DNA from 4 places in the Vibrio sp. R12-SG2-ISO1 genome. Region 2 is predicted to be linked to each of the others. Evidence: predicted binding sites of a transcription regulator. Region 2 holds the regulator's gene; each other region holds the start of a gene.

Region 1 (4,866 bases), on a different contig from region 2:
ACGCAGGATAATGTTTTCTAGCACGGCATCAAATGCCGTCATTGAGGTACCGCCGATTTTCTCTACGGTATAAGTCATAATATCGCCTTTCGTTCGATTTAATGGTTAGGATTAGGTGCGTTGTTCCTGCTCATTGCCCCTAATCTGCGATGGGATAGACCCCTTTTTCATCGTGCACTTCTGCGCCTGTCAGTGGCGGGTTGAAGACACAGGCCATCACCATGTCGGCCCCTTTGTAGGCGCGCAGGTAATGCTCATCGTGCTTATCGAGGATGTACAATGTACCCGGCTCAATGTGGTATGTCTTACCACCGACGACTTCAATTTCACCTTTACCGCTCATGCAGTAGACAGACTCTAGATGATTTTTGTAGTGGATGTGCGTTTCGCTGTCTTCGTAAATCGTCGTGATGTGGAAAGAAAAGCCCATGTTGTCGTCTTTGAGCAACATACGCACGCTTTCCCAATTATCCGTCGCGATTCGACGTTCACTATCACGACATTCATCTAAGGTTCTGACTATCATTCTCTGTTCCTTTTCGCTTTCTTTTTCTGCCAACCGAATGGGGTCGGTACGACGTTGTTTTGAGCTTAAGATGCTTGCTTGAACTGCTTAACCGCGACCCGTTGAACTGCCTCTTCAAAGATGCGCAGACCTTGTTCTAGTTCTTCTTCTGTGATGGTCAGCGGGCAGAAAAACTTCACCACTTCATCGTCAGGCCCTGCTGTCTCGATCACCATGCCGAGCTCAAAACAGTGCTTCGCAATGTCGCTGGCAATGTCGCCGTTGACACACTCGATACCCTGCATCATGCCGCGACCTTTCACTTGCTCAAACAAGTTAGGGTGACGCTTCAAGCTGCGAGTAGTCAATTGCGTCACTTTGTCGGCGCAGTTTTTCACGTGGGCTTCAAACTGTGGATCGGCCCAGTAGGTCTCAAGCGCTTTCGCTGCGGTGACGAAGGCATGGTTGTTACCTCTAAACGTACCGTTGTGCTCACCAGGCTTCCAAATATCCAGTTCCGGACGCAGCAACACGACGGCCATCGGTAAGCCGTAACCACCAATCGACTTCGAGAGCGTCACGATATCTGGGGTGATCCCCGCAGGTTCGAAACTAAAGAAGGTGCCCGTACGGCCACAGCCCGCTTGAATATCATCAACAATCAGTAGAATGCCGTTGGCTTTACACAGTGCGTCGAGTTTTTGTAGCCAAGCGTTAGAGGCCACATTCAACCCCCCTTCACCCTGTACGGTTTCAAGCAGTACAGCGGCAGGTTTATCCATACCGCTTGAGTTATCTTGCAGCATGGTTTCAAACAGTTTTAAGCCATCAATATCGGCATAACCATCAAATGGAATACGCGTCACTTGGCTCTGCATTTGGCCCATTTCTTGTCGATGATGCTGGTTACCCGTTGCAGCCAGTGCCCCAGCAGTACAGCCGTGGAAACCGTTGGTAAAGGCGACAATCGAACTACGTCCTGTCACTTTACGCGCCAATTTGAGCGCGGCTTCTACCGCGTTTGTGCCCGTTGGGCCAGTAAACTGCAGTTTGTAGTTGAGTTCACGCGGCGCAAGGATGATGCGATTAAACGCGTCAAGAAACGCCGCTTTGGCGGTGGAGTGCATGTCTAAACCATGCGTGATGCCATCAGATTCGATGTACTCCAACAAGGCCATTTTTAGTACCGGGTTGTTGTGGCCATAGTTCAATGAGCCCGCACCGGCTAAGAAATCGAGATAGCGCTCGCCCCCTTCAGTTTCTAGCCAGCAACCTTTGGCTTTGGTGAATACCACCGGAAAGTTGTTTGAATATGAACGTACTTTTGATTCTTGCTTATTAAAAATATCCATAATAAGACCGTTTGGGTTCCTCAATTATTTATTGGGACGAGTGTGCGTGAGCACGAGAAAGTGGGATGCGATACAAATACTCAGTATCGTGCTCCCCTTTAAAATGGGTGTTTTGGTCCAAGAAAACCGAAATCTCACCGCGCTTGCCATGACGTTTGTCCAGCTTTTCGAACAACATCCACGACGCCGTATTGTTCTTTGTTATCGTCGTTTCTATCGCGTTGATGTCGGACAAGGTGTCGCGAGCGAGCAGGCGGTCTAACATTTTCGAAGCGATGCCTTTACCTCGGTGATCGCTCGATACCGCCACTTGCCAAACAAACAGCACATCTGGCTGTTGTGGCTTGCGGTAGGCAGAGATAAATCCAGCCACCTCATCATCAATCTCAACCAAAATGCAGGTGTCCGCAAAGTGGGTAGACTGAAGAAAGTTACAGTACGAAGAGTTAACATCCAGTGGCGGACAATCTTTGATGAGTTGGAAAATCTGGTCGCCATCGGTATCACTCGGCTCTCTAAACCGCCACGTTGGGCGTTGGGGTTGTGTAATTTCCGGATACATAACCCAGGGCGCTGACGTAATCATGTGCAGATACATTTCCTTTGAACTCTAATTAAATTCGCCATTATTATGAGCAAAATCGGGCACCAAAAATCAAATTTGGCGCCGAATCAACCGCATTTTTGTGATAAAAATCACATAAATCCAAATTGCACATAAAGTTTAACAATGGTTAGTGCACTAAATTATTTCATTCGGAGTATCATGTCGCGCGCGTCTATGATTAACTATGCTTATATTTATCTTAAGTGACTCGATTGGAACCCCCGATGATTCGAACCCTAATTAGTTTTCTCATGCTCCTCTCACTGAGTTTCCCTACCCTCGCGGAGCAAGAAAAATACTCCGACTCCGAGATGCTCGATCGCCCGCTAATGGAGCGCTATATCCTCGATGAGCTCAAAGCTCTGCGCCAAGATCAACAAGATTTAGAGCGCCGCTTGGTGGTTCAAATTACCGACCGAGAACTCGAAGTGGCCGACAAATCCCTCAACTACGCCAACGTCACCGTGACCTATTTTTTCTACATCATCGCCGGTGTCGCGTCGTTGATTGCCTTTGTTGGTTGGCAATCTCTGCGAGAGTTCAAGCACAACACCAAAGACATGGCCGACAAACGACTCGATGCGATTGCCAAAGAGTACGAGAAGAAATTCAGTGCATTGGAACGCGATCTAAAACGTAAGACGCGCGTGATCAGTGAAAACAACAAAGAGATTGAGAAGATCAATGAAATCCACAATTTATGGCTAAGGGCGCAAAGTATGCCGACCGCCGAGCAGCGAATTGATGTGTATGATGAGATCTTGACCATGCGACCGGGCGATCTTGAAGCGCTGACCTACAAGGCGGATGCAGCGATGGAAATTCGCGAGTACCACTGGGCGTTGAGTCTATGTAATCGTGTCCTTAACCTCGACAACAATAATGGCCCTGCACTCTATCAGCGTGCTTGTGCCTACTCTCGTTTGGGGATTGAAGAGCAGGCGATTCTGGATTTGGAATTGGCGATTGAATCAAGTCCGTCGATTCGAGAGTTGATCAATACGGAGCCGGATCTAGAGGGGCTACATGGCAACCCACGATTTGATGCCCTGCTCCTCGATGAGCACCACTAAGCTTGATAGATTTCCAGCGGTAAACCATCGGGATCTTGAAAGAATGTGAAGGCTCTACCTGTGAACTCATCCACTCGGATGGGTTCCACCTCCACCCCTTGCTCTGTTAAATATTGCCCATACGCCTCAACGTCATCCACGACAAAGGCTAAATGACGCAATCCACGCGCTTCAGGTCGGGTTGGTCTTTCAGGCGGTGATGGAAAGGAAAAGAGCTCAATTTGACCACCACCAGGCAAAGCCAAATCCAGTTTGTAGGAGGCTCTTTCCGCTCGATAGTTTTCCGCGATCACTTCAAATCCTAACACCTGAGTGTAGAACGCTTTCGACGTCGAATAGTCAGAGCAGATAATGGCGACATGGTGGAACCCTTTGATAGACATCAGTCATTTTTCCTTATTTTTTCAGTGTCCTAGAAAGATTATGGACGATTGAGTCCAAAGTGATTGGACAGGATGACACTTTTTCCATTCATAGACCGCGCTTATAGTAACGCCATCGCTTCGCTGCCTCAACGCAGCGCAGACAACCTTTTGATAAGCGGGCCAAGTGATGGTTGACCATTGTGAACATCAGCCCTAGTCATCAGTACAACATAGACAATTTAGGAGCCAACATGACTCACCCAATCATTCAAGATTTGAACTCTCGTTACACCGCGAAAAAATACGACCCGAGCAAACGTATCTCGGCAGAAGATATGGCGGTGATCAAAGAAGCATTGCGTTTATCGGCCTCGTCAATCAACTCTCAACCTTGGAAGTTCATCATTGTTGAGTCTGACGAAGCGAAGCAGCGTTTTCATAATACGTTCGCGAACATGCACCAATTCAACCAACCGCATGCGACCGCGGCCTCACACACCATCTTGTTTGCTTACGATCCTAAGTTCACCAAGGAGAAGTTCGCCAAACGTGTTGACGCTGAAGTTACCTCGGGCCACCTACCTGCTGACATGTACGATGCGTTTATGGGTGCCTATGCGTTTGCTGACATGAACACCGATGAGACCGGCTTCAATGGTCACTGGACCAAAGCCCAAGTCTACCTAGCCCTGGGCAATATTCTTCACACCTTAGCTCGCCTTGGCATTGATTCTACGCCAATGGAAGGAGTGGACCCGGCATTGATTGGTGAAGAGTTTAAACAAGAGCTCGACGGTCACGTGGTCGAAGTCGCACTTGCGATGGGTTACCACCTAGACGGTGAAGACTATAACCACGGCTTGCCTAAAGCGCGCTTGGCGCTAGACGATGTAATCACCACGTTGTAAGGCATCAAAATGACTGAACAACCCGTTACTGTCGTCGCCAATGTGATCGCCAAAGC
Region 2 (4,866 bases):
AATTGTGCTGCGCCATCGCCCGCTGGGTGTGATGGCGGTGTTTGGCCCGTATAACTTCCCGTGTCATTTACCCAATGGTCACATTGTCCCAGCGCTGCTGGCGGGCAATACCGTGGTGTTCAAGCCGTCAGAGCAAACGCCGCTGACCGGTGAGCTAGCGATGAAGCTGTGGCAACAAGCCGGATTACCTGCGGGCGTGATCAATTTAGTCCAAGGGGGCAAAGAGACGGGCATTGCGCTGGCGGAGTCCAAAGGCATTGACGGCCTGCTGTTTACTGGTAGCGCCAATACGGGTCATCTGCTGCATCGTCAGTTTGCAGGTCAGCCAGACAAGATGCTGGCACTGGAGATGGGCGGCAACAACCCTATGGTCATCAGTGAGCACTACGGTGAGCTGGACGCAACGGTCTACACCATTTTGCAATCGGCCTTTATCAGTGCTGGGCAGCGTTGTACCTGCGCGCGTCGTCTCTATGTGCCTGTGGGCGACAAAGGCGATGCCTTGGTCAATCGCTTGGTTGAGGCCACACGCAAGCTGCGCGTCGATCAGCCGTTTGCAGAGCCAGCGCCTTTTATGGGACCACAAATTTCTAAAGCTGCGGCACACTTTATCCTCAACGCACAGGCGAACTTACAGAGCCTTGGTGGTGTGAGCTTGGTGGAAGCGAAAGCGGGCGAGGCGGCGTTTGTCACTCCGGGGATTATTGATGTCACGGCCATCGACGCGCTGCCAGATGAAGAGTATTTTGGCCCGCTGCTGCAAGTGGTGCGTTATCAAGGTCTTGAGCGCGCGGTTGAGCTGGCCAATGACACCCGCTTTGGTCTCTCTGCTGGACTGGTGTCCACTGATGATGATGAGTGGGCCTACTTTGTTGACCACATTCGTGCAGGGATCGTCAATCGCAACCGCCAATTAACTGGGGCGAGTGGCGATGCGCCGTTTGGCGGACCGGGCGCCTCGGGCAACCTTCGCCCAAGTGCTTACTACGCTGCGGATTATTGCGCTTACCCTATGGCGTCGATGGAAGGCGAGCACACCTTGCTGCCTGAGACGTTAAGCCCGGGTGTAGAACTGTAAGACGCACCTTGGGCTCGCTTGGAGCCCAAGGTGTTCGATTCATTGCTAGGTTTGTGATTAAGCCATTCTTTTAAAGAACTAGCTTTACGATTCAGCTTCACGATTAACATGGAGACGTTATGACGCCTGCTCAACTGTTCGATTTACTGTGGCAAGACTATATTTCTCGTCTATGCCCTCAAGCGGCCAAGGTTCATCAGCTTTTAGAAGAAGATGAGCCGCTGATCAATGACCATATTGCGCTGCGCACCTTTAACATCGCGCCGCTCGGTATCGAGACATTAGCTGCGCCATTTATTGCACTGGGTTACCAAGCGTGTGGTGATTATCTTTTTGAGAGCAAGCACTTGGTCGCCAAGCACTATGAGCACGCCGATCCGACGCTGCCAAAAGTGTTCATCAGTGAGCTGAAAGTCGAAGAGTGCTCAGCGCCTCTGCAAAGCATTGTCAGCAAGCTGGTGGCACAAGTGGAGGCATCCACACTACAAAGCCATGAGTTTTTGTATGCGGGCCGTTTGTGGGATCTCAGCTATGAAGATTTTCAAACCCTCGCCCAAGAGAGTGAGTACGCAGCATGGCTTGCGGCGCACGGCTATGGGGCTAACCATTTCACCGTAAGCGTTAATCAGCTCAAGGCATTTGACGAGGTGGCGGCGGTGAATGAGCATCTTCGCCAAGCGGGTTTTGTCATCAATGAGTCGGGCGGCGAAGTGAAAGGCTCACCAGAGGTACTGCTTGAGCAATCGTCCACCATGGCAGACAAAGTCGAGGTGAGCTTTAGTGACGGTACGCAAGTGATCCCAGGCGGCTTCTACGAATTTGCCAAACGCTATCAGATGAGTAATGGGGAGCTCTACCCAGGGTTTGTCGCGGCGTCAGCGGATAAGATATTTGAGAGTACGAATGGGTAGGGAGTGCCTAGTTGATGGGAGTGCCTAGTTCCTAGTTACTAGTTCCTAGAGGGGGCTGGTGAAATGGGTGATGGGTAGTGGGTGATGGTGCTAGGGCCTGGTAAATAAAAAGCCACCGCTGGTAGACAGGGTGGCTTTCTTATCTTTAAAGGTTTTCTCTAGGAACTCGTCACTAGGAACTCGCCTCTAACTCTTATCGCGTGCCGTAGACGACGATGGTTTTACCGTGGGCGGAGATCAGGTTTTGCTCTTCAAGCATCTTCAAGATTCGGCCAACGGTCTCACGTGAACAGCCGACAATCTGACCGATCTCTTGACGAGTGATCTTGATTTGCATGCCGTCTGGGTGCGTCATGGCATCTGGCTGTTTCGCTAGGTTAAGTAGCGTCTGCGCGATGCGGCCTGTCACGTCTAGGAAGGCGAGGTCACCGACTTTTTGGCTCGTCACTTGTAGGCGGCTTGCCATTTGCGCAGATAGACGCATCAGGATGTCAGGGTTGACTTGGATAAGCTGACGGAATTTCTTGAATGAGATCTCTGCAACTTCACAAGGTGATTTAGCGCGAACCCAAGCGGTACGCTCTTGATCTTCTTCAAATAGACCAAGTTCACCGATAAAGTCACCTTGGTTTAGGTAAGAAAGGATCATTTCCTTACCTTCTTCGTCTTTAATCAGTACCGCCACAGAGCCTTTGACGATGTAGTAAAGCGTCTCTGCTTTCTCACCGGCGTGGATCAATGTGCTTTTTGATGGGTACTTATGAATATGACAATGTGACAGGAACCACTCTAATGTTGGATCGGTTTGAGGTTTACCTAGAACCATAATATCTCACTTCCTCTGCAGGGTACGCTTGCCGCTTTCCATTTTTGTCGCGCCAGTAAAAGACGCGAAGCCTTGAACAAGGCTTTTTAGGATAAGAGCACTTATTCAATGCTGCAAGCCATCTTTGTTTCGGTTACAAATAGTAGCCTTTTTCAAAAGGGATTTCTTGATTTTAATCGTGTCAAGTTGGTGATTGTTTACGCAAAAATGTGCACATGATCACGGTATGACAAGTAAACGGGTCTTAGGACTGATCGCTAGCCAATTTTACCCGTCTCGATAAGCTGCTGTAGGATAGGTCTGACGATGAGCTCCATCGCAAAACTCATCTTACCCCCCGGCACGACAATGGTGTTGTGGCGCGACATGAAAGAGCCATCAATCATAGCGAGCAGATATGGGAAGTCGACCTGTTTGATGCCGCGCAGGCGGATCACCACGAAACTCTCATCCAAACTTGGGATGCCTTTAGCGTTAAGTGGGTTGGACGTATCGACGGTCGGCACGCGTTGGAAGTTGATGTGGGTGCGCGAAAATTGCGGGGTAATGTAGTTGAGATAGTCATCCATCGAGCGGACAATCGAGTCCATCACCGCTTCGCGTGAGTGACCGCGATCGCGCGTGTCACGGACGAATTTTTGAATCCACTCCAAGTTCACAATCGGCACCATGCCAATCAAAAAGTCGACGTGTTGGGCGACATTAACCTCACCATCCACCACGCCGCCATGCAGTCCTTCATAGAACAAGACGTCAGAATTTTCCGGCAAATCTTGCCACGGCGTGAAGGTGCCCGGCATTTGATTGTAGGGCACGGCTTCATCGAAGGTGTGCAAGTAGCGACGAATTTGCCCTGTGCCTTCATTGCCATACTGCTTAAAAAACGCAGACAGCGCAGGGAAGTCGTTCGCCTGCGGACCAAAGTAGCTGATGTGGCGTCCTTGCTCGCGCGCTTTGCGGATCTCGACATCCATTTCTGGGCGCGTAAAGCGGTGGAAACTGTCCCCTTCCACCCAAGCCGGTTTCACGCGCATCATGTTAAACATTTTGCGAAACGCTTCAGAGGTCGTGGTTGTGCCCGCACCGGAAGAGCCCGTTACGGCAATAATGGGGTGTTTTGCTGACATGACAAACCTTGTCTTATTCCTTGTCAAATGATGACCAATATAGCATGTTCTATTGATTGATCACGGTATGGCGTTTTTTAACGCACTGGAAATATTAAAACTTTGATTTGAGTTGAATATCCACGCTCTCATGCAGCTCTGAATAGACCACCACAGCTTCACCACTCACCAAGCTCTGACGGATCTGGGCGATTTTCTCGTCAAGAGAGATTTCCTGCTCGCCATAGTCCGTCCCTTCACGCAGTACAAATTCACGGATCAGGTTGTCTAGGGTGTCAGGAGCGATTTGTTGCCAAGGGATAATCATAGGGCCTCGTTGGTTGATGGGGGAGTTCCTAGTCGTCAGTGCCTAGTTCCTAGAGGGGTTCTAGGGACTTTATGCACTCGCGGTATAACGTACAGGGGAGAGCGCGATGGCTCTCCCTTGGTAAAATAATGGGCGATTTTTTGCCCAGTCTTGATTAAGTTTGCGAACTTATTGATGACTATATCTGAAAATCTTGTACTCAGTGAATAGGAGTTTATTGAGCGTAGTTTCAATGGTTGCTGAGTTCTCTAGTACACCGATGCTATCAGCGTAGTTCTTACTTAAATAAGTATTGTTGGCGATAGCATAAGCATCAAAATTACTGGTCAATAGAGCGTCCTCGACATCGCTGTTTGCTGCGCTTTCGACGAGCGATACTTCCACTTTATCAAGGGAAGAGTTCCAACTAGTGTCGATACCGTTATCAAACGACATGAGTGGTTGATATTGCTTTGCCGTCGCGTAGATACTTTGTCTTGTCGAGGTGTTATCGAGCGTAGATTGAACCAAGGTTCTTTGCAGGTCGAGGGATGCAGGTGGTGTGGTATCGTAGCCTTCAACGCAGTCCATGGTATATCCAGAACATCCAACTAAAGTGGGTGGAGATACCGTGATAA
Region 3 (4,866 bases), on a different contig from region 2:
CAATGCGAGAAGTGGAAGTGCTGCACGATCAATTGTTGGCAATGTTTGAAGCGGATCCGTTGCTCAAACCGCGTGATGTGATTGTGATGGTGGCGGACATCAATGCCTACAGTCCGGCCATTCAAGCGGTGTTTGGCAATGCGCCGGGTGAACGATTCATCCCTTTTTCTATCTCGGATCGCAGTGCCAACCAAGAAAGCCCGATCTTGAACGCTTTCTTATTATTGACCATGCTGCCGCAATCGCGCTGTTTGGCCTCGGAGCTGCTTGAGCTGCTGGAAACACCAGCGATCTTGGCGCGATTTGGTCTCGACGATGACGAGTTTATTCGCGCTAAACAGTGGGTAGAGCAATCGGGGATTCGCTGGGGGCTCGACGGCCACACCGCGCAAGAATTTGATTTGCCTAAAACCGGCCAAAATACATGGCAATTTGGTATCAACCGCATGTTGCTGGGCTATGCGATGCCTGCATCGGCAGGGCTGCTGAACACCGAACAAGGTGAACTGGCGCCATTTAACGAAGTTCAAGGTCTTGGCGCTGAACTGGCGGGCAAACTGGCTCACTATATTGAAACCATTGCGCTTTATCGCGCCAAGTTAGCGCAGAGCCAAGGTGTGGATCAGTGGCGCGAAGTGCTGACTCAGCTGTTGGATGATTTCTTTTTAGTGGATTTGGATGGCGAAGCGGCGCTCAAATCCATTCGTGATACGTTGGCGATGCTCAAAGAGCAGCTGAATGATGCCGCGTTCAGTGCACCGCTCTCTGCGGCGATTGTGACGCAGTATTTGCGTGACAAACTCTCTGGTACGCGGGTAAGTCAGCGCTTTCTTGCCGGCCAAGTCAACTTCTGTACCCTCATGCCGATGCGCTCCATTCCATTTAAGACTGTGTGTCTATTGGGGATGAATGAAGGCGTTTACCCAAGGTCTGTGCCGCCGGAAGGGTTTGATTTGATGAATGGTCGCGCCAAGCATGGCGACCGTTCGCGCCGTGATGATGACCGCTACCTTTTCTTAGAGGCGCTGTTATCGGCGCAGGACACGCTTTACATCAGTTATGTCGGGCGCTCAATTCAAGACAACACGCCGCGCATGCCATCGGTGTTGGTCTCTGAGTTAATGGAATACTGCCATCAAAACTACTGTTTGGAAGGCGATTCAGATTTAGGCTGTGATGAGTCCGGCTCGCGCCTTGTTCACCACTTGAGCACGACTCATCCTATGGTGCCGTTCAGCGCTGAGGCGTTTATTGGCGAGCGGGCGAGTTATGCCCAAGAGTGGTTACCTGCCGCCTTGCGCCAGGGGCAAAAGAGTGGCGACTTCCAGCGTCAGTTGAGTGACTACCTACTCGGCGCACACTTTCCACTCGAGTTGGATTTAGTCGAGCTGCAACGCTTTTGGCGTCTGCCTGTTCAGTACTTTTTCAACCGCCGTTTAAAGGTGACGTTTGAGCCGCCGCAACCTGTGATGAACGATGAAGAGCCCTTTGTGCTGGGCGGACTGGAAAGCTATCAGTTGCGCGATGAGCTGCTTACGACACTGCTGACCGCTCACACATTAGCTGATCGCGATCCTAGTCGCTTGATGGCGCAATGTGTGGCGAAGCATCGCGCCGAAGGGCGTTTGCCTATTGGCGCCTTTGGTGACATTGAGTTTGAAACCAACCGAGTGCAAAGTGAAGAGTTAGCGAAAACCTTGCACGGATTGTGTCAAGCGCCTTGTGAGGATCATGAAGTCACTCTCACGTTGGATGTGCTTGGCGATGGCAAACCCGTACAGCTGGTCGGCTGGTTGACTCAAGTGTACCAATCTGGGCTTGTGCGTTTTCGTACAGGGCGGATTCGATCTCAAGACTATCTCTCCGCTTGGCTTGATCATTTGGCCATGGCCGCCAGTGGCCGTGCGCTGCGCACTCACCTGATCGGCTATGACAAAAATGAAGGGGCGCAGCATCTAATCTACCCTGCACTAGAGTCTCGTGAGCAAGCGTACGCACTACTCAATGAGCTGGTGGGTCTTTACTACCAAGGTATGAGTGAGCCTTTACCTTATTTCCCCCGTACCGCTTTAGCGGCGATAGAGGCGGGCTTTAGCCGCGGAAAGTGGGCGGACGATGAAGACAAATCGCTGAAAAAAATGGCCGATACGTTCAATGATGGCTACATGTCGAGTGGCGAAGGCAACGACAGTTATATTCGTCGTATTTGGCCGCAATGGGATGATCAACTGGCCGCTCGAGTGCGCACATTGGCTGCTCGCGTCATTCAAGCACCTCGTCTCGCTGCACAAGACGCTGCCGATGTGTCGTAAAGGGTCAGTGAAGATGAAGAGCAAAAATAGCAGAAGGTAAAGTGGCCGCCAGAAAATCATTATAGTGTAGGGCGTTCGCTGTACGGCCACAGGTCAGAGGGACCATGATTTGTTGGGTTGATGGGCAGACACACTGCCTCAACTCGTGCTGCGAATACTAACGACTCACTCTGTAGGCTGCTGTGAGTAAGATCGCAGAACTCCCCGTATTTTTATGGGGTTAACAGATAAAATAGCGTTTTATTAACCGGATCACATTGAGTATTAGCACTAATATTGTCGAGCTGAATCGTGATAGGTGAAACATCCATGAATTCATACAATGTGCGATTGAGCCAATGTGTGAACTCGAACAGTTAAAGGGCAGAGTTTTATGACCGCATCGTCTCGTTCCACTCTTTCTAGTGGTGGTGATATCACACCGACCGCACTCGATACGATGACTTTTCCATTGCATGGTGCTCGGCTGATTGAAGCCTCCGCTGGGACAGGAAAAACCTTTACCATTGCTGGGCTCTATTTGCGCTTGCTACTCGGGCATGGCGACGATCAGACTCGGCACGCGCATCCGCTCACTGTGGATCAGATTTTGGTGGTGACCTTTACTGAGGCTGCCACGGCGGAGCTACGCGATAGGATCAGAGCGCGTATTCATGACGCGCGCCTTGCTTTTGCTCGTGGCCAAAGCAGCGACCCAGTGATCGAGCCTTTGCTGGAAGCGGTGACGGATCACGCCCAAGCTGCGCAAATTTTGCTGCAAGCGGAAAGGCAGATGGATGAAGCCGCCGTCTACACGATTCATGGTTTCTGCCAGCGGATGCTGACGCAAAATGCGTTTGAGTCAGGCAGTCGATTTAGCAATGAATTTGTCACTGATGAAAGCCATCTAAAAGCGCAAGTGGTCGCAGATTATTGGCGGCGTAATTTCTATCCATTACCCCCCCAACTGGCAGGTGAAATTCGCCGAATTTGGCGGGCGCCGAATGAGCTGTTAGCCGCGATTTCGAACTATTTGACTGGTGCACCTTTGGCGTTAAGCGTGCCTGCAATGCAGGGCAGCTTAGCGGATCTGCATGAGCGTAATCTGGCTCAAATTGATGAACTCAAGGCACTTTGGCGAGCGCATCAAGACGAGGTGCTGGCGATCATCAACGAGTCAGACGTCAATAAGCGCAGTTACAGTAAAAAATCGCTACCGACCTGGATAGAGAGTGTTTCTGCCTGGGCAGCCCAGGCAACGACAAACTATGAGATACCTACGGCGCTGGAGAAGTTTGCGCAAAACGCACTGCTTGAAAAAACACCGAAAGGCCAAGCGCCTGAGCACCCGTTATTTGCACGTATTGAAGCCCACCTCGCTCACCCGGTGGATCTGAAAGCGCCGATGTTGGCTCATGCGATAGAGCATTGCCGCGCAATGCTGGCAGCGGCCAAAGCTCAGAAGCAGTGGCTCTCGTTTGATGACTTGTTGACTCAGCTCTCTGCGGCGATCGACCTTGATGATACTGAGTTGCTGCGTGAGCGCATTCGCACTCTCTATCCCGTTGCAATGATCGACGAATTCCAAGATACCGATCCGCTGCAATACAGTATTTTCAGCCGTATTTACCTAGATCGTCCTGAGTGCGGTCTGTTTATGATTGGCGATCCGAAACAGGCGATTTATGCGTTTCGTGGCGCGGATATTTTTACCTACATTAAAGCGCGCCAACAAGTGACGTCGCATTTCACTTTGGGCACGAACTGGCGTTCAAGCGCCGATATGGTGGCAGCGGTCAATCAAGTGTTTTCAATGCCACAAAGCCCGTTTATCTACGATCAAGATATTCCTTTTCATCCCGTCAACGCCTCTCCGGGCTCTGAGCGCAAAGGTTGGACTTTAAGCGGCACACGACAACCTGCGTTGACGTATTGGTTACAAGAAGCTGAAGAGAAACCGCTCGCCAAAGGTGAGTACCTTGAGGCGATGGCGAGTGCGACGGCCAACCAGATCCAGACAATTCTTCAGGCTGCGGCTAATAACGAAGCCATGTTGGTGGGCGCGAAAGGCGAGCAGGCGATTGAGGCCGGTGATATTGCTGTGTTGGTGCGCACTGGGAATGAAGGTCGGATGATCAAACAAGCGCTGGCCGAACAAGGTATTGCCAGTGTTTATCTCTCCAACCGAGACAGTGTGTTCAGCTCTGTTGTTGCTAGCGATGTGCAGCGTCTGCTGCAAGCGGTGCTGACGCCCGAATACGACAGAGCGTTAAGAGCGTGCTTAGCCAGCGAACTGTTTGCCCTTGATGCTGCAACACTTGATAGCTTGAACAACGATGAAAACGAGTGGGAAAACGCGATCAATGAGTTTAAAGGTTACCGCCAACTTTGGCAGCAACGCGGCGTATTGCCGATGTTGCGCAGTGTGATCAGCAAGCGTCATATTGCAGAGCGCCTGCTAGAAGAGCAAAACGGTGAGCGAACCTTGACGGATCTGATGCACATGGGTGAGTTGTTGCAACAGATGAGTGGTGAACTCGACAGCGATCATGGCTTGTTGCGTTGGTTGGCGCAA
Region 4 (4,866 bases), on a different contig from region 2:
TTTTACTTCGCAGCGCTGTGCGGGATTTCTAGTTCTTCGATAGTGTGGTGATGGTTGGTGAACACACAGATATCACCAGCAATTTTGAGCGACTTTTCCGCGATGTCACGGGCGTCGAGTTCGGTGTTTTCGAGCAGCGCCGTCGCTGCCGCTTGCGCAAAGTTGCCCCCAGAACCAATCGCGATCAAATCGTTTTCTGGCTGCACCACATCACCATTACCGGTAATGATCAACGATGCCGTCTCATCAGCGACGGCCAACAAAGCTTCAAGCTTGCGCAGCGCACGGTCACTGCGCCAATCTTTGGCCAGCTCAACCGCCGCTTTGGTCAAATGACCTTGGTGCATTTGCAACTTACTTTCAAAACGTTCGAACAAGGTAAACGCGTCGGCAGTACCACCGGCAAACCCCGCAAGTACCTTGTTGTTGTACAAACGGCGAACTTTACGTGCGTTGCCTTTCATCACGGTGTTACCCAGTGATACTTGTCCATCACCAGCAATGACGACTTTGTTGTTACGACGTACGGATACAATGGTAGTCACGGTGGGGCCTCATACTTTATTCATTTGGATGTTAGTCTTTATATGAGGCTGTGAAAAACAGAATTCAAGGGCAGAAAAGACATCGCCCCGACAAGAAGGCGAGGCGATGTTTTGACTTTGAACGCATTAGACGTGGGCGTTTATTGTGCTTCTTTCCAAATCGCACAAGGCTCGATCTTGGCGCGCTGTAACTTGTGCTTGTCACGCTCTGCGTCACGCTTAAATTTGTATGGGCCAAGCACCACACGATACCAACTGCTGTCTTCTTTTTTGCGAATTTTGCTGTTGATGCCTTGGAAAGCAATATCCAACTTACGCGCTTCAGCTTGCTGCGCGGTTTTGTACGCGCCGCACTGCATGATGTAGGGAATCTCAGACACCACCAGCTCTTTGGCTTTCACTTCCACTTCACGACTCGGCAACGACTCGACATAATCCCACTTCTCTTCTGGCGGAGGAGGGAGAGTTTGGCTGCTTTTCGCTTTGGGTTTCGGGGTAGGCTTCGCGGGTTGAACCACCGGCGCAGGCGGCTCAGGATCGCTACTGAGTAGATACAACCCATAACCGAACGCCGAGACCAATGCGATGGCCAACAAACCACTGCGCCACGGTTTCTTGCGGCGCGGGGCGGCTTTTTTAGTCGGCTTACGGCTACTGCCGCGCTTTACGTAATCTCTATTCGCCACAACTGATTATCAAACCATTCAATACAACTGCTCGCTATGTTAAAGCAGATTTGTGTGTGAGGACAGACCGGAATTGGAAGCGGCTCAGCAAAACTGGCCGCAAAGTGGCGCGACCAGCGCGCCCGGCGGCTCAATGACCGTTCAAGTCGTCTAGAGGACGCGCGGCGGCGCGGCGCTATCTCGAATCACCAGTTCGGTTTCGAGCAGTCGAGAACCGGCACGCACGTCGTGGCCACGGAGGATCTCAAGCATCATCAGCATCGCCTGACGCCCGATTTCATAACGCGGCTGAGAAATCGTAGTGAGTGGTGGATCGCAGTATTGCGCAAACTGAATGTCATCAAAACCAACGACCGATAGATCTTGTGGCACGCGAAGTCCGAGCTTTTTCGCTTCCTGAATCGCGCCAATCGCCATCATATCATTGTGACAAAAAACCGCTGTCGGCGGCTCAGATAAGGCCAACAACTGACGAATCGCCTTCGCACCATCTTCAAATGTGAAGTTGCCTTCTGCGCAATAGTGTTCGTTCATCGTTAGGCCTGCGCGGCGCAACGCTTGTTGATAACCCTGGTGACGGAACTGACACAGTAGAGCACTCTCAGGCCCTGAAATCTGCGCGACACGGCGATGGCCCATCTGAGTCAGGTAGTTGACCGCTTCAAATGCGGAAGTGAGGTTATCAATATGCACGGTGGGCAACTCTAACTCAGGCGCAAACTCGCAGGCCATGACCATCGGCGGCAGATTCTTTTGTTCTGCCTTGCTAACATCAAACGGTAAATCCGTACCGAGCAGCAGCATGCCATCGGCCTGCTTAGTGAATACCAAGTTCACAAAAGAGCTTTCACGCTTTCTTTGTTGGCCGCTGTCCCCAAGCAATACGATGTAACCGTGCTCCATAGCCGCATCTTCAATGCCACGAATGATTTCGGTGTAATAGGGATCGCATATGTCTGGGATGATCGCGATGATGGTCTTTGATTCGTTTCTACGCAGATTGCGCGCCAGCGAGTTGGGTGAGTAGCCAGCTTCAAGCACCGCCTCTTCGACGCGTTTTCTCGTCGCAGAAGAGACTTTCTCGGGATTCATCAACGCCCGTGATACCGTCGCCGTCGACACTCCCGCAAGCTGGGCAACATCCTTCATTGTCGCCATAAGTTATTAACCCTCTTAATTAAAGATGTAGCGCTTTAGCCACCTAAACCTTGTTGCCTTGATCATAGCGTCTGGTGTGGTGATGACGGGGTCAATCCTGCACCGCTTATGATGATGGTAGGCTGATGCCCACTCTTATTGGCAGCGAAACGCAATCGTTTGGCTCTTGCCAAGGTTCGCTTCGCCTATCCCTTTCCAAACAACTAGTTTATTCATTTCGAAACAGAAAGTTACGGGATATTTAACAAAACCCGAACTATAAAAGAGAGCCAGATCACAAATAAATGAAAAAGAACGAAATCAGCTCACAGCGCCTATCGTCCCTGCCCTTATTTAAACTAATCGGCGTGTTAGCTCAAGTCTTGAGGCTCGATATCGACCGACCAACGGACCTTTTTCGCGCTCGGCAGCAACTCGATAGCCGGCTTAGCACTGGCCAGCAGCTTTTGCATTAATGAGCGCTGCTCGGTTTGCAGCAGTAATTGCCAACGGAACTTACCCGCACGTTTGGCAAGCGGGGCGGGTGTCGGGCCCAGCACCATGCAGCCGGAATCAAACAGAGGGTGGGATTCTAAAGTAAAGCGGACTTGGCGTAGGAACTCTTCCACCAGCTCAGATTGGTTCGCCTCCGCACGAAACAGCGTTAAAAACGAATACGGGGGCAACGCCGCCAGTTTTCGCTCTGCTAAGGCCACCTCGGCGAAGTCCCGATAACTCTTTTTCAACAGTGCTTGCAATAGGCTGTGCTCTGGGTGGTGGGTTTGCAACAACACTTCACCGGGTTTACTGGCACGCCCCGCTCGGCCTGCCACCTGAATGAATAGCTGGGCTAAACGCTCAGAGGCTCGAAAGTCGCTGCTGTAGAGTGAGCCATCGACATCCAACAGCGCCACCAGCGTCACATCCGGGAAATGGTGCCCTTTGGCGAGCATTTGCGTGCCGATCAGAATCTGATATTCACCGCGTCGAATGGCGCTTAACGCCTCTTCTAGGCTGCCTTTGCGCCGCGTGCTGTCGCGGTCAATACGAATGGTTTTCTGCTCTGGAAAGAGCGTATGCAGTTGTTTCTCTAGCTGCTCGGTTCCCACCCCAACAGTGACCAGTTGAGTGGAACCACACCCTTGGCACTGGTGGATCGTCGGCTGCTGAGAGCCACAGTGGTGACAGCGAATTTCGCTGCTGTGCTGATGGTAGGTGTAGTAGGCGTCGCAGCGCTTGCATTCTGCGATCCAGCCACATTCGTGACACATCAGAGCCGGGGAAAAGCCGCGTCGATTTAAAAACAGCATCACCTGATTGCCTGCGTTGAGGTGCTTGCGCATTTGAGCGATCAGTGGCGCAGAGAGGCCCCCCTCTAAATAGAGCCCTTTGACGTCAATCACTTGATTGGTGGTGGGCACCGCACTGCCTGCTCGGCGAGACAAATGCAGATGATGATATTTGCCAGACAGCGCATTGTGCAGCGTTTCTAACGCGGGCGTTGCTGAACCAAGAACAATCGGGATCTGCTCTTTGTTGGCGCGCATGACCGCCACATCGCGCGCATGGTAGCGCAAGCTATCTTGCTGCTTGTAAGAGCTATCGTGCTCTTCATCGACAATAATAATGCCCAGATCAGCAAAAGGCGTCAGCAATGCAGATCGCGTCCCAATCACAATGCCGGCCACTTTATCGCGCGCGCACAACCAGGCATTGAGGCGCTCGGTGTCATTCAATCCAGAATGTACTACCTCAATCGGCACGTTAAAACGCTTTCGAAAGCGATTGATGGTTTGCGGCGTCAGGCCGATTTCCGGCACCAACACCAAAGCCTGCTGACTCCGTTCGAGGACTGGCTTAATCATGTTGAGGTACACCTCGGTTTTACCTGACCCGGTCACCCCTTCGAGCAAAAAGCAGCCAAAACCGCTGAAACTGTTGACCGTCGCGATGGCGATCGCTTGTTCTTCATTCAGCTTTGGTTTCTCGACATCGGCTTCAATGTCAGCACCCCACTTAGCAAAATGAGGCTTGCGCTCAATCGACTCAATCCAACCTTTGTCTGTCAACGCGCGCAGCACGCTAGTGCTGACCTCTTCATCAATAAAACGTTGGTGTGACGTCGGGCCGTGTTGCAGCATCTGCATCACTTTGGCTTGCTTAACCGCTCGGCCAAACCCATGCATCAATTGATCGCGTCCGGTTGGCGTCAGTTGCCATTCCACCACGGCGGTAAAATCGGCCGGCTTTCCCTTCCGCAGGGCGCTGGGCATCGCATTGGCTAAGGTGTCGCCAAGTGGATATTGGTAAAAGTGACTGCACCAGTGCAACAAGGTATATAACGAGTCGGGCCAAACGGGTTGACTGTCGAGCACCTGCTTAATCGGCTTGATTTTGTCCATCGGCAGCGATGACTGCTGCACCAAGGCTGTCACGATACCGACTAAGGTTTGACGGCCAAAAGGCACAGACACGCGCCCACCAATCACTGGAAAAAG

Evidence for each region. The regulator CRP, encoded in region 2, controls carbon source genes, mostly activating them, when cyclic AMP is high. The targets are predictions, from matches to a motif close to TGTGANNNNNNTCACA.
Region 1: ectA (diaminobutyrate acetyltransferase) is a predicted target of CRP. The motif match lies at 2,543-2,558, and genes of this name have one in related genera.
Region 3: recB (exodeoxyribonuclease V subunit beta) is a predicted target of CRP. The motif match lies at 2,494-2,509, and genes of this name have one in related genera.
Region 4: cytR (DNA-binding transcriptional regulator CytR) is a predicted target of CRP. The motif match lies at 2,653-2,668, and genes of this name have one in related genera.

Annotation. Positions count from the first base shown of each region.
Region 1 covers NZ_JCBDGO010000019.1:142,751-147,616, forward strand. Annotated here, with positions in the region: gene AC6R10_RS13890 (aspartate kinase) at 1-78, opposite strand, end outside; gene AC6R10_RS13895 (ectoine synthase) at 140-526, opposite strand; gene ectB (diaminobutyrate--2-oxoglutarate transaminase) at 592-1,857, opposite strand; gene ectA (diaminobutyrate acetyltransferase) at 1,886-2,443, opposite strand; gene AC6R10_RS13910 (tetratricopeptide repeat protein) at 2,716-3,537, shown strand; gene gloA2 (SMU1112c/YaeR family gloxylase I-like metalloprotein) at 3,534-3,920, opposite strand; gene AC6R10_RS13920 (nitroreductase family protein) at 4,154-4,810, shown strand; gene AC6R10_RS13925 (putative quinol monooxygenase) at 4,820-4,866, shown strand, end outside.
Region 2 covers NZ_JCBDGO010000029.1:63,784-68,649, reverse strand. Annotated here, with positions in the region: gene astD (succinylglutamate-semialdehyde dehydrogenase) at 1-1,078, shown strand, start outside; gene AC6R10_RS18400 (DUF1338 domain-containing protein) at 1,198-1,989, shown strand; gene crp (cAMP-activated global transcriptional regulator CRP) at 2,183-2,815, opposite strand; gene AC6R10_RS18390 (phosphoribulokinase) at 3,073-3,942, opposite strand; gene AC6R10_RS18385 (YheU family protein) at 4,037-4,249, opposite strand; gene AC6R10_RS18380 (SH2 domain-containing protein) at 4,418-4,866, opposite strand, start outside.
Region 3 covers NZ_JCBDGO010000001.1:634,718-639,583, reverse strand. Annotated here, with positions in the region: gene recC (exodeoxyribonuclease V subunit gamma) at 1-2,312, shown strand, start outside; gene recB (exodeoxyribonuclease V subunit beta) at 2,686-4,866, shown strand, end outside.
Region 4 covers NZ_JCBDGO010000010.1:193,681-198,546, forward strand. Annotated here, with positions in the region: gene hslV (ATP-dependent protease subunit HslV) at 3-545, opposite strand; gene AC6R10_RS10050 (SPOR domain-containing protein) at 686-1,231, opposite strand; gene cytR (DNA-binding transcriptional regulator CytR) at 1,382-2,389, opposite strand; gene priA (primosomal protein N') at 2,740-4,866, opposite strand, start outside.